One region of the Bacillus vallismortis genome, then DNA from elsewhere that is predicted to be linked to it. Evidence: a T-box and tRNA genes for the amino acid it is inferred to sense, from the RefSeq annotation. Region 1 holds a T-box; the other holds one or more tRNA genes.
The links. The T-box of region 1 lies ahead of valS (valine--tRNA ligase). A T-box ahead of a tRNA ligase gene usually reads a tRNA of that ligase, here a tRNA-Val.
Positions count from the first base shown of each region.

Region 2: it has a tRNA-Val gene. The T-box ahead of valS (valine--tRNA ligase) is inferred to sense a tRNA for this amino acid. The anticodon was not compared.

Region 1 is NZ_CP026362.1:737,272-745,064, reverse strand. It holds gene BV11031_RS03985 (bifunctional folylpolyglutamate synthase/dihydrofolate synthase) at 1-1,058, opposite strand, end outside; gene valS (valine--tRNA ligase) at 1,118-3,760, opposite strand; T-box leader at 3,820-4,042, opposite strand; gene BV11031_RS03975 (hypothetical protein) at 4,208-4,399, shown strand; gene cotN (spore coat protein CotN) at 4,417-5,439, opposite strand; gene BV11031_RS03965 (LysM peptidoglycan-binding domain-containing protein) at 5,472-7,448, opposite strand; gene hemL (glutamate-1-semialdehyde 2,1-aminomutase) at 7,582-7,793, opposite strand, start outside.
Region 2 is NZ_CP026362.1:3,320,466-3,328,258, forward strand. It holds gene glmM (phosphoglucosamine mutase) at 1-1,326, opposite strand, end outside; gene cdaR (CdaA regulatory protein CdaR) at 1,345-2,790, opposite strand; gene cdaA (diadenylate cyclase CdaA) at 2,783-3,604, opposite strand; gene rsiW (anti-sigma-W factor RsiW) at 3,764-4,390, opposite strand; gene sigW (RNA polymerase sigma factor SigW) at 4,404-4,967, opposite strand; tRNA gene BV11031_RS17460 (tRNA-Gln) at 5,196-5,267, opposite strand; tRNA gene BV11031_RS17465 (tRNA-Tyr) at 5,272-5,356, opposite strand; tRNA gene BV11031_RS17470 (tRNA-Thr) at 5,379-5,451, opposite strand; tRNA gene BV11031_RS17475 (tRNA-Val) at 5,456-5,531, opposite strand; tRNA gene BV11031_RS17480 (tRNA-Glu) at 5,535-5,609, opposite strand; gene BV11031_RS17485 (2-thiouracil desulfurase family protein) at 5,791-6,246, shown strand; gene BV11031_RS17490 (GNAT family N-acetyltransferase) at 6,259-6,741, shown strand; gene murQ (N-acetylmuramic acid 6-phosphate etherase) at 6,850-7,767, shown strand; gene BV11031_RS17500 (MurR/RpiR family transcriptional regulator) at 7,781-7,793, shown strand, end outside.

The DNA of each region.
Region 1 (7,793 bases):
TTTTGATACGGTTTGTCCTTTAACGCGCTAAACACCACAAAAATGCGGGAATCAGGGAAACGCTGTTTCATCGTTTCCGCCAGCTTCTCAACGCCTTCTTCATTATGCGCACCATCTAAGTATACCGGCGGATGTTCCTGAACAAGCTCTAACCGACCCGGCCAAGCAGCCTGTACAAGTCCGTTTCTTAACGCTTCATCACTGATATGGGCAATATTCTCCCTATTGAGCCACTCAGCAGCCAAAATGGACAAAGCCGCATTTTGTCTTTGATGGGTTCCGATCAGAGATGTCTGAATATCTTCATAATATTTCTCGCCCGTTTTGAATGAAAACTGTTCTCCGGCAGGCAGAGACGCTTCATTGGAAATAATACATGAATCATGTAATGATTGGAACGGTGCAGCATGTCGTTCAGCTTCATGACGTATGACCTGTACGGCTTCCGGCTGAGTAACAGCTGTAACGATTGGAATACCCTCTTTTATAATGCCGGCCTTTTCTCCTGCAATTTCTTCAATAGTGTTACCCAAAATGTTCATATGGTCATGCCCGATGCTTGTTATCAATGTTAACAGCGGTTCAACCACATTCGTAGAGTCGAATCTACCGCCTAGACCTGTTTCAAAAATAACAAAGTCGACCTTATGAAACTCGGCAAAATATAAAAACGCACAAGCCGTCATAATTTCAAATTCCGTCGGCTGTCCGTATTCTGTGTGATCCAGCGCTTCAACATGCGGTTTGATATGATTAACGAGTGCCGTCCATTCCTCATCTGAAATCGGTGTCCCGTTTACGCTGATCCGTTCATTAAACGTAATGATATAAGGTGACGTAAACGTTCCAACCGTATACCCGGCTTCTTGCAGCATAGAACGGATAAATGCAACAGTTGATCCTTTTCCGTTTGTTCCTGCTACGTGGAACGCGCGAATCTTCTTTTCAGGATGGCCTAACCGCGCCATCAGCTGCTTCATTCGGCCGAGTCCGGGCTTCACTCCGAATTTCAGCCGCCCGTGAATCCAGCTGCGCGCTTCTTCATATGCAGTAAACAATGATAATCCCCTCTTTTATAAGATAAGGCGGTTTCTCTAGAAACCGCCTCGGCTTTTCATTAGCCCTTCAGTTCAGCTATTCGTTTTTGAACAGCATCACGCTTTGCCACATAATCTTTTTCTTTTTCACGTTCTTCATCAATTACGTGTGCAGGCGCTTTTTTGATAAATCCTTCATTTCCAAGTTTCTTTTGGACGCGCTCGACTTCTTTTGTCAGCTTATCGAATTCTTTTTGCAGGCGGGCAATCTCTTCATCAATATTAATCAAGCCTTCAAGCGGAAGAATCACCTCTGCTCCTGAGACAACAGCCGTCATCGCTTTATCAACGGCCTCAATATCCGTGCCGATTTTAAGCACGCTCGGATTCGTAAAGCGGTCAACATATGAACGGTTCGCTTCGAGGCGGGCTGCTATTTCGTCTGTGCTTGTTTTAATATACAATTCAACCTGCTTGCTCATTGGCGTATTGACTTCACTGCGGATATTGCGCACAGAACGGATTAGCTCAACAAGAAGCTTCATGTCAGCTGCCGCTTCAGTATCGGTATGCTCCGGTACGACAACAGGCCATTGACTGACTGTAATGGATTCTCCTTGATGAGGAAGGTGCTGCCAAATTTCCTCCGTTAAGAATGGCATAAATGGATGGAGCAGGCGCATTGTTTGATCCAGTACATAAGCAAGGATGGAACGAGTTGTTTTCTTAGCCGCTTCGTCCTCTCCGTAAAGCGGAAGCTTCGCCATTTCAATATACCAATCGCAGAAATCGTCCCAAATAAAGTTGTATAAATGGCGTCCGACTTCACCAAATTCATATCGATCAGCAAGCTGAGTCACATGCTCAATCGTTTCATTTAATCGCGTTAAAATCCACTTGTCAGCGACTGATTTTTCACCTGACAGATCAAGCTCATCGTATGTTAAGCCATCCATGTTCATTAATGCAAACCGGGAGGCATTCCAAATTTTGTTGGCGAAATTCCATGTCGATTCCACTTTTTCATAGCTAAAGCGCAGATCTTGGCCAGGAGAGCTTCCTGTGGCAAGGAAATAACGCAGAGAATCTGCTCCGTACTTGTCAATGACATCCATCGGATCGACACCGTTGCCAAGAGATTTACTCATTTTCCGGCCTTGCTCGTCACGAATTAAGCCATGGATTAAAACGTCTTTAAACGGGCGCTCATCTGTAAATTCAATCCCTTGGAAAATCATGCGTGATACCCAGAAGAAAATGATGTCGTACCCTGTCACGAGAACGTCTGTCGGATAGTAACGTTTAAAGTCTTCAGCCGTTACATCAGGCCAGCCCATCGTGGAGAACGGCCAGAGTGCAGAACTGAACCACGTATCCAGTACGTCTGTATCCTGTTCCCACTTTTCGCTGTCCTCAGGCGCTTCAAGTCCGACGTAAAGCTCGCCTGTTTCTTTATGATACCAAGCAGGAATGCGGTGGCCCCACCACAACTGACGGGAAATACACCAGTCACGGATGTTTTCCATCCAGTGTAAATACGTTTTTTCGAAACGGTCAGGCACAAAGTTGACTTTTTCGTCCTTCTTCTGCAGCTCAATCGCTGCATCAGCAAGCGGCTGCATGCGCACAAACCATTGAGTAGAAAGATAAGGCTCAACAACAACCCCGCTTCGTTCACTATGGCCGACAGAATGCATATGATCCTCGATTTTGAAGAGAACTCCCGCCTCCTGTAAATCTTTTACGAGCTTTTTGCGGCATTCAAAACGATCCATACCTTGATATTGAAGAGCATTTTCATTCATCGTTCCATCTTCATTCATGACAAGAATGCGTTCTAAATTGTGGCGGTTGCCAAGCTCGAAGTCGTTCGGATCATGAGCAGGCGTAATTTTCACCGCACCTGAACCAAATTCCATATCAACGTAATCATCACCAACAATTGGAATTTCACGATTTGTAATCGGCAGGAGCACCGTTTTTCCGATAAGGTGCTTATAGCGCTCATCTTCAGGGTGAACGGCAACAGCTGTATCACCGAGCATCGTTTCAGGACGTGTCGTCGCAATGTCAATTGAGCCTGAACCGTCAGCGAGCGGATAGCTCATATGATAAAACGCGCCTTGGACATCCTTGTATATGACCTCAATGTCGGATAAAGCTGTTTTTGTCGCAGGGTCCCAGTTAATAATATATTCGCCTCTGTAGATCAGGCCTTTTTCATATAGCTTAACGAAAACTTCACGAACCGCTTTGCTCAAGCCTTCATCCAGCGTAAAGCGTTCACGGGAATAATCAAGGCCAAGCCCTAATTTCGCCCACTGGCTACGAATAAACTCAGCATACTCTTCCTTCCACTTCCACGTTTCTTCAAGGAATTTTTCGCGGCCCAAATCGTAACGGGATGTGCCTTCTTCACGAAGTTTCGCTTCCACTTTAGCCTGTGTCGCGATGCCGGCATGGTCCATACCCGGAAGCCACAGCACATCGTAACCTTGCATGCGTTTCATTCTTGTTACAATGTCTTGCAGCGTCGTGTCCCACGCATGGCCAAGGTGAAGCCTTCCTGTTACGTTTGGCGGCGGAATGACAACAGAATATGGCTCTTTTGTCTGATCGCTGCCCGCTTCGAAAAATTTGCCTTTTAGCCAAAAATCATATCGGTCTTTTTCAACCGCTGCCGGATCGTATTTCGTCGGCATTGTTTGTTCATTCGTTTCCATCATAACCCTCCAGCATGTTTAAAAATGGCTGAGAACGAAAAAAGAGCTTCTCATCCCTGTAAAAGGACGAAAAGCTCTTTCGCGGTACCACCTTTTTTCATGAACTAAATCGGTTCATGCACTTACAACGGATAACGGGTGTTTCCCGAATTTCTCTACTCTTCTTTCAAGAAATTATGCTCCCGGGCGACCTTCCAATCAGACAACATAAGAAGCCTTTCAGCAAACGGCCTCTCTCTCTGCATGCGTCTTTTTTGTACTCTTCCCGTTCTAAGCAGGTGTATTTATCAGCTCATCATATACTTTATTTATGTTCTTTATTATAGTAAAAGTGTTTTTGATTCGTCAATCATCTTTTCCAAAAACGCCGTTTTCTATACAGATGGGCAGGCTCCTATTGCAAAAGTTGGCATATGATGCTTATAAATGCGCAGAGGAGGATGCACCGTGAAGAAACGTTTCAGCTCTTATTCGCTGCCGCCGTGGGTTAGGCAAATTCGGCTTGTATCCGCACAAGTGATTATTCCCATTACGATTTTTCAAGGAATCAGAACCATTTTCTTTCCAACAACCTTTGATGTTTTGCTGCTTGCCATCCTAATCTTGTTAGCTTGCGCCCTGCATTTAGATTGGATATAAACAAAAAGTCCGCGCCATTAAGACGTGGACTCGTTTTCAGCCTGAAATTTTTTCGCTTGTTCATTCTCATGGATTTTCATCACAAACGGCTCAATATTTTTCATTTGCCAGTAAGCCTTTAATAAATGCGTGCATTCATCTTTTTCATGCTGTCTCTTCCCGGTTTGATAACGGTTCAGCACCTTGTACATGGCTGCAGGATATGCCATATAGCTGAGAAAAAGACTGGCTTCTGTTTCACGTAAAGGGAATGATTTCGTGTATGCATCATACCATTCGACGCATTCCGGACAAGCTTTTGGCAAGCCCCTGAACAATTTTGTATAAAAGCCGAGCAAATCGTTTTGCGGCGGCCCGACAGACGCTCTTTCAAAGTTTGTCAAATACCCGGTTCCTGCATCATTATAGAGAAAATGGTGAATAGACAGGCTGCCATGATTCATGACAACTCTCGAGACACCCTTTTCTTTAGCCGACTCATACCAGTCCTCCATCCGCTCCAGTGCAAAGTTCACCGCGGAAATGGTTTCTGAAAAATAGGTTGCTGCCTGTAGTTCAAAAGGAGAAAGATACCATTCCTTCTCCGCTCTATCTACAAACTGTTCATAGAATCTTTTATCCTGTTCCCACTGTCTTTTCGTTTGTCCGTAATAACGTTCAATGTCATCACGGCTGACTTTCATTTCCTGCACGGTTCTCTCGTGGAGACGGGCTGTTTCTCTAAATAAGTAATCATGTTTCTGATCCCGTTCTTCCTCCTGGTCAAATTGGAGCCAAGGCATTAAATAATAGGAATTTCCTGATTGTACGCCGGAGAAAAACTCTCCGCTATTTGTTCTGTAAATGTTGACAAACGACCGGAAACCTTTTTCCTCAATCGCCACCATGTGATCTGTAAACTGTTTTCCGCGAGCCGCCTTCAATCTTTTCAGGGCAAATACACCGTAGTCTGTATACACTTTCCACACTAGAGGACTGACAGGCTCAATAAATTGAGCAGTCAGTCCGTACTCCTGAAGAACCGTTTGGGTATCTTCCATTCCATTCACCACATTTTCCGATTGCTTACGGCTTACGCATGGCTGTTGTTATATTGTGGAATATAGAGGATCTGTCCTGCTTTCAACTCATCGTCCAAGGCTAATGAATTCATTCTGATTAGCTGCTGGGAGGTGATTTCATACCGTTCGCATAAACGTTCGATCGTATCTTCCTGCTGAACAATACATATTTTCATTCTCGAAAACTCATCCTCTTCTCTCGTAAAGAGTTTTGTTAAATAAAGAGAATTATCACTTTCCTTTGTTTGAGATTCCTTTGTTTCAGCAGCAGGAGCAACCCTAGGAACAGCATCCGCTTCCTTCCTTTCTGTCTCAGAGGCCTCAGGTAGCTGGAAGGATTGATAAGGTGTTTCTTCCTCAGGCTCTTCAGCCGAAGGTATTTTTCTCACTTCAATTTCAAAGCTGTCTTCCTCTTGTTCTTCCTTTTCCAGCAGTTTAGGCATGGAATAAAAAGAATCTTCCTCTTCTTGCTCGGGCAGGAAGGTGCGGTATACCGTTGTGAGCTCTTTTTGAGGCGTCTCGTCTGAGCTGGCTTTTTGATTGAAATGGAGCTGTAACGCTTCGTCATCCTCCGTATATGGCGCTGACACCGATTTCTTCTCTCTGTTTTCTTCGATGGAGAGAACGGACTCAGATACAGGCTCCGAAGCTTCATCCTCTTCATGACGAAGCGCAGGCTCAGCGTGCTCCGGTTGGGCTGCTTCTCTCTCTTCATGACGAAGCGCAGGCTCAGCGTGCTCCGGTTGAGCCGCTGCTTCATCTTCTTGACGGAGTGCTGGCTCAGCGTGCCCCGGTTGAGCCGCTGCTTTCTCTTCTTGACGAAGCGCAGGCTCAGCGTGCCCCGGTTGAGCCGCTGCTTTCTCTTCTTGACGAAGCGCGGGCTCAGCGTGCCCCGGTTGAGCCGCTGCTTTCTCTTCTTGACGAAACGCGGGCTCAGCGTGCTCCGGTTGAGCCGCTGCTTTCTCTTCTTGACGAAGCGCAGGCTCAGCGTGCTCCGGTTGAGCCGCTGCTTTCTCTTCTTGACGAAACGCGGGCTCAGCGTGCTCCGATTGAGCCGCTTCTTCATTTTGATCCTCTTGGCGCAGCGCATATTCAAGAGTAGGAGACACTGATGTTTCTCCTTCTTCCTTAGAACTCACACTCTCTGCATGTTGCTCAGCCTCACCTGCAGAGTCCGCTTCTTCACGAACAACTGCTGTTGCAGCTGCTGGCTCCGGCGTTTCCTTTTCGGCATGAACCATCCCTTGAATCTCTTTTTCTAAAGCTTCTGATTGTGGCTCAGCTTCTCCTGTTTCCGGTTCTGTACGAGTCGGAGCTTTCGCACTTTCTCGCGACTCTGGTTCTAAGGCAATTGATTCCGGGGGAGCAGATGCTGCTTTTTCTGTTTCCAGTTCTTCACGGAGCCCCGCTTTCGAGATAAAAAGTTCTGGCGGTTCATCCTTTAATTCCGCTTGCTCTTCCGGAGGCGCACTCGTTTCTAATACACTTTGGATCGGCGGTTCAGAAAGCTCTTCCTCCCTAATTGCAGGAGGAGCTTCGTACAGAGGCATCTCCGGCTCTTTATCTGCTGTATCATCCAAAAGCCCTTCGATCGCTAAATCAGCCTGAATCGTTAAAATGCGCGAATCGGTTAATTGATAGTCAAATGCGTCAATAAAGACGAAGACATCCTGTAAATGGCTCACTTTATTTTTAGGAATGGTAATATCCACAGGAAAACAGTGAGTCAGTTCCGCGCTTCCATCCTCTCTCTTTCTGACTTCTTCAACAAACCGCTTATCAGTATAAAGCTCCTCGGTATGTTTGTTTTGATCTATGTTGTACTCACCTGTAAGTTCAAGCGATCCTCTGATTGATACATAATCATTGACTTCCTGAACCCTAATATCAGGATCTAATGAAATAGAAAGCAGTTCAGAAACTTCCTGTCCTTTTTGGAAACAGATCGATTCTTCTACAGAAAATTGCAATCGATGATTTTGCGGCAAGTTCATATCCTCCTTTCATCTAATCCTTAAAATTAGATGTCACTAAAGGTGTATGTATGAACTGGAGGAAATATGAGTGGGAGTACACAGAAAAAAACCGGCCCAAGGATAACCTTGATACCGGTTTTCACTTTTATCCGCGGCTGATCTCAGCGAATACTTTCTCAGCTGCTTGGATTGTTTTTTCAATATCTTCATCAGTATGGGCCGTTGAAAGAAAAAGGCCTTCGAATTGTGAGGGCGGGAGGAATACACCTTCATTCGCCATCCCTTTATAATAGTTGGCAAACAGCTTCAAATCAGATGATTTGGCTGTTTCATAATTGGTGACAGGTTCGTTTGTAA
Region 2 (7,793 bases), 1.7 Mb from region 1:
CCGCACAACTTCAGCAATGCGATTCACATACTCATCGCACAGCTCCTTCGTCTTCGCTTCAGCCATAACGCGCACGAGCGGTTCAGTGCCTGAAGGGCGCACCAAAATCCGGCCGTCTCCATTCATTTCTTTTTCAACTTCAGAAATAACAGCTTTTACTTTATCGTTTTCTTCGACTTTATATTTATCAGTTACTCTTACATTGACTAACAGCTGCGGGAACTTCTGCATTTCAGCCGCAAGCTCTGACAGCGGCTTGCCTGTCGCCTTCAATGTGTTCATCAGCATAATAGCTGACAATAATCCGTCCCCTGTCGTGTTGTAATCAAGGAAAATCAGATGTCCTGACTGCTCTCCGCCGACATTATAGCCGTCATTTTTCATCGCTTCCACTACATAGCGGTCACCGACAGCTGTCTGTACGCTTTTGATGCCTTCTTGTTCAAGCGCCTTATAAAAACCAAGGTTGCTCATCACAGTTGAAACGACTGTATCATCCTTTAAACGGCCCTCTGATTTCAAGTATTTTGAGCATATGTACATGATTTGGTCGCCGTCAACGATATTTCCTTTTTCATCGACAGCGATCAGGCGGTCACCATCACCGTCAAATGCAAGACCAAGATCGGCGTTTTTCTCTTTGACAAACGCGCTGAGCGCTTCTGGATGTGTCGATCCGACGCCGTCATTAATATTTAATCCGTTCGGAGATGTTCCCATAGTTGAAACATCTGCATCTAAATCCGCAAACAGGTGTGTCGCCAAGGACGATGTTGCGCCATGGGCACAGTCAAGCGCCACATGAATGCCTGTGAAATCTTCATCAGCTGTCTGTTTTAAGAATTGCAGATATTTTTGGCCGCCTTCAAAATAGTCATTTACAAGCCCTAGATCAGCTCCAACCGGTCTTGGCAGCTTATCCTCCGGTTCGTCCATCAGGCCTTCAATTTCAGCCTCCTGTTCATCAGAAAGCTTAAATCCGTCTCCCCCAAAGAACTTGATGCCATTATCCTGTACTGGGTTATGAGAAGCAGAAATCATGACGCCTGCCTCTGCATCCATCGCTTTTGTTAAATAGGATACACCAGGTGTAGAAATGACACCCAGACGCATGACTTCTGCGCCAATAGATAAAAGTCCGGCGACAAGGGCCCCCTCCAGCATATGGCCGGAGATCCGTGTATCGCGGCCTATCAGTACTTTTGGACGTTGTTTATCTTTTGTCAGCACATACCCGCCGAAACGCCCGACTTTAAAGGCCAGCTCAGGTGTAAGCTCACTATTGGCGACACCTCTTACACCATCTGTTCCAAAATACTTGCCCATTTTATAATCGCTCCTTTTTTATTCTGATGAGGATTGTGAATCCGCAGCGGATTCGTCCTCATCCTGATCTTGGTTTTGGTCTTTATTTACGTCTTGTTTTTGATCATTGCTGTTTTTATTACTGTTCGTTGTATCTTCTTGCTGATTTTGATCATTCGTTTGTTTATCTGTGCCATCCTGGTTCCCTGATGTATTGCTGTTGTCATGAGTTGATGTATTGCTTTTTTTAGACGTCAGCTTGATTTTGGCGCTTTTTTGCCCCAAGGACCAGGTTACATTCTGAGGCCCGTTTACTTCAAGCTTCACGCTATGCTCCCCGTCATCTAAATCTGATACATTCACATACAATTCTATATCTGATTTTTTCAGCTTTTTTATATTGCCGGGAGAACCTTTAGCCGTCACGTCTATGGCTTGCGATTCAGGCTCAAGAAATTCAATGGTTTGCGAGCTGTTCAGCCCTACAGTCTTTATAGGGACATTTTCAAAATTCTGGTCCGCTTCACTATCAACCTCTATATGCAACGTCACCTTTGACGGCGAGATTTTTTTGACGCCGTCGGGAAGCGGAATATCTGCCTCGATATCTGAATCCTTGTTGATTTTGCTTAAATCTAAGCTGACGCCGTCAATAAATTCAAGAGAATCCAACACATCCTGCGAGCCGTAAACCGTTACCTCACTGGGGCTGGATTCAATATTCGCTATGCTGACACCGTCAGGAAGGCTTCCTGTCCGTTCAATTTTAAAGGGCACTTTTTTACTTGGGCTTGTCACCGGAACGGTAATCTTGATGACCGAGGGCTCCACGTCCACAGGAAGCGCGTTTCCATCTTTATCATAGACAGTCACTTTCGCTTCCTTTTCGATCGTTTCATCTGCTTTTTCCAGATTCACCGAAGCTTTCACAAGAGAAATATGATCAATCACATCTTTAGATCCGGTGATCTGCACATTTTTCGGGCTGACAATCGGCTGCTCCGGAGAATAGCCTTTTTTCATCTTGCTTTTATTATAATACTCCACTTCTACAGGAAAGCTTTTGGTCGTTCGTTCTTGAATTGTAACTGTCGTAACCGATGGATTAATCGAGATTGTGAGTCCATCCGACACGTTTTTGGCCTTAAGCTCGACCTTATGTGTGCCGGTTTTCAAGTCCTCCATGTCGGCATATATTTCAAAGTTCTTTGTCTGTCTGGCCTTTTTCACGGCGCTTGTCGAACCTTTTATTGTGACATTCACTGTTTGCGGAACACCTGTCACGACGTAGTTTTCATCATCGTAATACGCTTTAACCGGAATGTCGGTCAGTGTTGCCTCATCAATCGTTGATGTCGGAAAAAAAGATTCACCTGGTTTTTTCGGAGTCGGTGCTTGATTGCTGTTAACCGCCACATAAAGCAAGAGCGCGAAAAGCAGAGCAATGATTTTTACAGCCCAGCGGTTGTTTAAGAATTTATCCATTTTTCTTGCCCCTCCAATACCAGCGGTTAGAAGAAGTGTCTCTGGTGTTTTTCTTAAACTCGGCTTCAAGCATTTCTTTCAGCGCTTCTTCAGTCAGTTCTCTGTGAAGGTCGCCGTTCTTTGCCACACTGACGCCGCCGGTCTCTTCCGACACAATAATCGTCAAACTGTCTGTCACTTCACTGATGCCGACAGCCGCTCTATGCCGCGTGCCCAGTTCTTTTGAAATAAACGGGCTTTCAGAAAGCGGCAGATAACAGGCGGCAGCGGCAATTTCATTATTCTTCATAATCACCGCACCGTCATGCAGCGGAGTGTTCGGAATAAAAATATTGATCAGCAGCTCGGAGCTGACTTTGGCATTCAATGGGATGCCAGTCTCTATATAATCGCCCATTCCAGTGTCCCGCTCAATGGTCAGCAGGGCTCCTATACGGCGTTTCGCCATATAATTGATCGCCTTTGTGATGGCCTCAATCGTTTTCTGTTGCGCTTCCTCCACAGGCGTGCCGCTCCTTGAGAAAAAGCGGCCGCGGCCAAGCTGCTCAAGCGCTCTTCTCAGCTCAGGCTGAAAAATAATAATGATTGCTAAAAATCCCCATGTTATCGCTTGGTCCATCAGCCATTGAAGCGTACCGAGGCCCAAATATTGGCTTGCCATACGAACAAGCACGATCACGACAATTCCTTTTAACAGCTGAACCGCTTTCGTGCCGCGTATGACCATAATAAGCTTATATATCACATACCAAACAAGGAGAATATCAACGGCATTGCCGAGGTACTGCAAAAAAGGGATATCCTCAAAAGCCATTTCCTCGTCCTCCAAGATTTCAGTCATTTCGTATTTTGTGTTTAACGTGTTACGCATATGTACTTAACATAGCGAGCCCATTATACCACATTTCGATTTGGCAAGTGAAATGCGCCAGCTCTTTCAGCCCGTAAAAAAAGAGCAAAGCGGCGACACGCTTTACTCTTTGTCATTCGGTTTTAATGCATTGAGTACACTTTTCCCCGTGGACTTCAATTTGTACCATGTCCAGTCGAATAATTGATTGATTTCATCAATCTGACCGGTGACTTGTCCAGCAGAGGCCATATACTTTTCGCCATTTACAACGGTTACATCCCCGTCTATTTTGCCTTTAATAATGAGCTTGCCGTTTTTGACAGTCACATCACCTTTGACCGTCTCACCTTCAGGTACGATTACAGTATGATTCTGCACCACAAGATTCGGCTGCTTGGACACGCTGAAGTTATGGTCATTATGCCAGCTGTTTAAAAACCCCCCGCCCATCAAAATGATGAATACCGCAGCAGCTGCGATAACAGGATGGGTTCTGAACCATCTTTTCACAGAAGCTCTTTTCTTCTCCTTAGGCAATTTCGCCATGACATTAGCGGTAAAATCCGCAGGGGCTTCGACATGCGATGTGCTCCGCACGAGCGCTATAGATTTTTCCATCTCATAAAAATGCTTTCTGCATTTCTCGCATGTCTCAAGATGTTCATTTAATACGCGTTCATCTTTCGGAAGGATATCTCCATCAAGATGCATATGCATAAGCTGCACAATTTGTTCAGGACAGCTCATTTCATCACCCCACTTAAAGATCCCTTAATTGTTTTCGAAGAGCCTCTCTCCCTCTGTGAATCCGCGTTTTCACAGTCCCCACAGGAATGTTCAGAATCTCGCCGATTTCAATTAATGAGAGTTCGTCAATATACTTTAATACGATTACTGTTCTGTATTTGTCAGGAAGCTTTAAAATTTTCTGTTGAATCGTGTTTGATAGCTCCAGCGACACTATTGCATCTTCTGGCAAAACTCCGTCTGCGGCGATTTGTGAATACATGGTCAAGCCTTCCGTACCAGCCACCTCTGCATCGAGGTAATAATCCGGCTTCTTTTTGCGAATGCGGTCAATCGTCAAATTGGTCGCAATTCGATAAAGCCAAGTTGAAAATTTCCGGTTCGTATCAAAACTGTCGATATTAACGTACGCCCTGATGAAAGCCTCCTGTGCAATATCCTCCGCCTCATGCACATTGCCGAGCATACGGTAGCAAAGCTGATAAATTTTATCCTTGTAAATATCAACGATGTCCGCAAATGCATTTTGGTCGCCTTTTTTGACTTGCTTAATTCTCTTTTTAATCATCATTTCCATATTTATCTAACCTCTGCCTTCACCGGTCTGTATGTATACGAGCTTCGTTTGAAAAGGTTTCAATTTTTTATAAAATAAGTTTAACAAATTTTTGGCAGGGTGTAGATGGTAATTCGCCAATAAACTACCTTAACATATGATTAAAATTATTATACAGACTGAACAGTTAGAAGTTGGAATAATCATCACAAAAGAAAAAAGACACCTTTTGGTCAAAGGTGTCTGTGACTGGGCTAGCTGGATTCGAACCAACGCATGACGGAGTCAAAGTCCGTTGCCTTACCGCTTGGCTATAGCCCAATAATGGTGGAGGGGGGCAGATTCGAACTGCCGAACCCTGAGGGAGCGGATTTACAGTCCGCCGCGTTTAGCCACTTCGCTACCCCTCCACATAAAATTTTGAAAAAACAGTGCCGGCAAGAGGACTTGAACCCCCAACCTACTGATTACAAGTCAGTTGCTCTACCAATTGAGCTACACCGGCAAGATGGTGGAGGATGACGGGCTCGAACCGCCGACCCTCTGCTTGTAAGGCAGATGCTCTCCCAGCTGAGCTAATCCTCCAAATGGTGACCCGTACGGGATTCGAACCCGTGTTACCGCCGTGAAAGGGCGGTGTCTTAACCGCTTGACCAACGGGCCGTTTGTGTTCTCGTCGAGCTGACAAAAGTTATTATATACAGGTTGACCTCCATTTGTAAAGAGAAAAATTGAATTTTTTATTTTCAAACTTTTTAACCCCTTTTTTAAGTGAAAAAGCCTACCAACATTAGTCATTTATTTTATGATAGAAATAAGCGAATCCGAGGGAGGAGTAACCAAAATGATTCTAGTCAGTTCTTGTCTTGGCGGCATTGAATGCAGATACAACGGCTCTCACGCCGCATCAGAGAAAATCAGAAAACTAGTCGATGAAAAGAAAGCAGTCATGGCTTGCCCTGAGCTTCTCGGCGGCTTCTGCACGCCCCGTGAGCCTGCAGAAATCATCGGAGGCACTGGCGAGGATGTACTCAATGGAACCGCGAAAATCATGACGGCTTCAGGAGAAGATGTAACAGAATTATATATGAAAGGCGCCGCTAAAACATTAGCTTACGCAAGAGAAATCAATGCTTCTGCCGTCATATTAAAAGAAAACAGTCCGTCATGCGGAAGCAATTTTATTTATAATGGCACATTCTCTGGCAGAAAAATCGCCGGCAGGGGAGTGACCGCCGCACTATTAATACAAGCAGGCTACCGCGTCATTTCAGAAAATCAGCTAGACGACATATTGTAAGGAGGCCGCTACATGACTCTAGACATATCTTTATCATTCTATAAACCTGAACATTTGCAGGAACTTCAATCATTCACGTTAAACAACGATGACAAACGCTTTACCTCTCTTCCCAAAGAGGTGCTGACTCAGACCTTAGGCGTAAAAGACCGATATCCGGTTGTCATTCTAAAAAACGATCTGCCGGTCGGCTTTTTCATTCTATATACGTCAAAAGAAACGCTTGCTCCCTATACTAACAATCCATTTGCTTTACTGCTCAGTTCCCTGTCAGTAAACGCTGCACATCATGGAAAAGGCTATGCAAAAAAAGCAATGCTTCAGCTACCCTCGTTTGTGAGCGGTTATTTTCCATGGTGTGATGAAATCATTTTGGCCGTCAATTACCTAAACACACGCGCAAAACAACTTTACATGAAAAGCGGATTCCTGGATAAAGGAAGGAGGAGAATCGGGCCGCTAGGAGAACAGCTGATTCTTCATTATTTCTTATAGTCTCAGATGAAATAAAATTTCAAAAATAAAAAACAGAGTTGAAATACAATGACAGAAATGAATATACTGAATATTGAAATACATTATATTGAAACAGGGGGCATCCTCATGTCAGAACCATTAAACCTTCACCGTCTCACAACGGAATCACGCAATAGCCAAACAGCTGACATCCATAAAGCAAACACACTCGGCATCCTCAAAATGATCAACAACGAAGATTTGAAAGTCGCAGCCGCCGTTCAGCAGGTTCTCCCCAAAATCAAAACAGCTGTAGACTGCGCCTGCGACTCGTTTCAAAATGGGGCCCGGCTCATATACACAGGCGCCGGCACAAGCGGCAGACTCGGTGTCATGGATGCTGTTGAATGTCCTCCCACCTTTAGCGTAAGCCCAGATCAGGTCATTGGAATCATGGCTGGAGGCTCCGAAGCATTTTTGCAGGCAGCAGAGGGCATTGAAGACAGTGAAGAAGCAGGAGCCGAAGATTTAAAAAACATACAGCTTACATCAAACGATACCGTCATTGCCATCGCAGCAAGCGGCCGCACACCTTATGCCGCAGGCGCCCTCACATACGCCCGTAAAGTCGGAGCACATACCATCGCCCTTACCAGTAATGAAAATTCCGCCATCAGCAAGGAAGCTGATCACAGCATTGAGGTTGTCGTCGGACCTGAGGCTATAACCGGATCAACACGTATGAAAGCCGCATCTGCTCATAAAATGATTCTAAACATGATATCCACCGCTGTCATGGTCAAAATCGGCAAGGTTTACGAAAACTTGATGGTAGACGTCAACGTCAGCAACAAAAAACTAAAAGAACGCGCCATCAGCATCATCCAAAGCCTTACAAATGCTTCATACGACACAGCCAGACAAACTCTGGAACAAGCCGATCATCACGTCAAAACGGCAATCGTCATGCTCAAAACAAGCACAGATCAGGAGCAAGCTAAAATATTACTAGATGAAGCAAACGGTTTTATAGACAAAGCTATCGAAAATCACCATTCAGGATAAGGAGAGAACGAGCATGGCAACAGGCG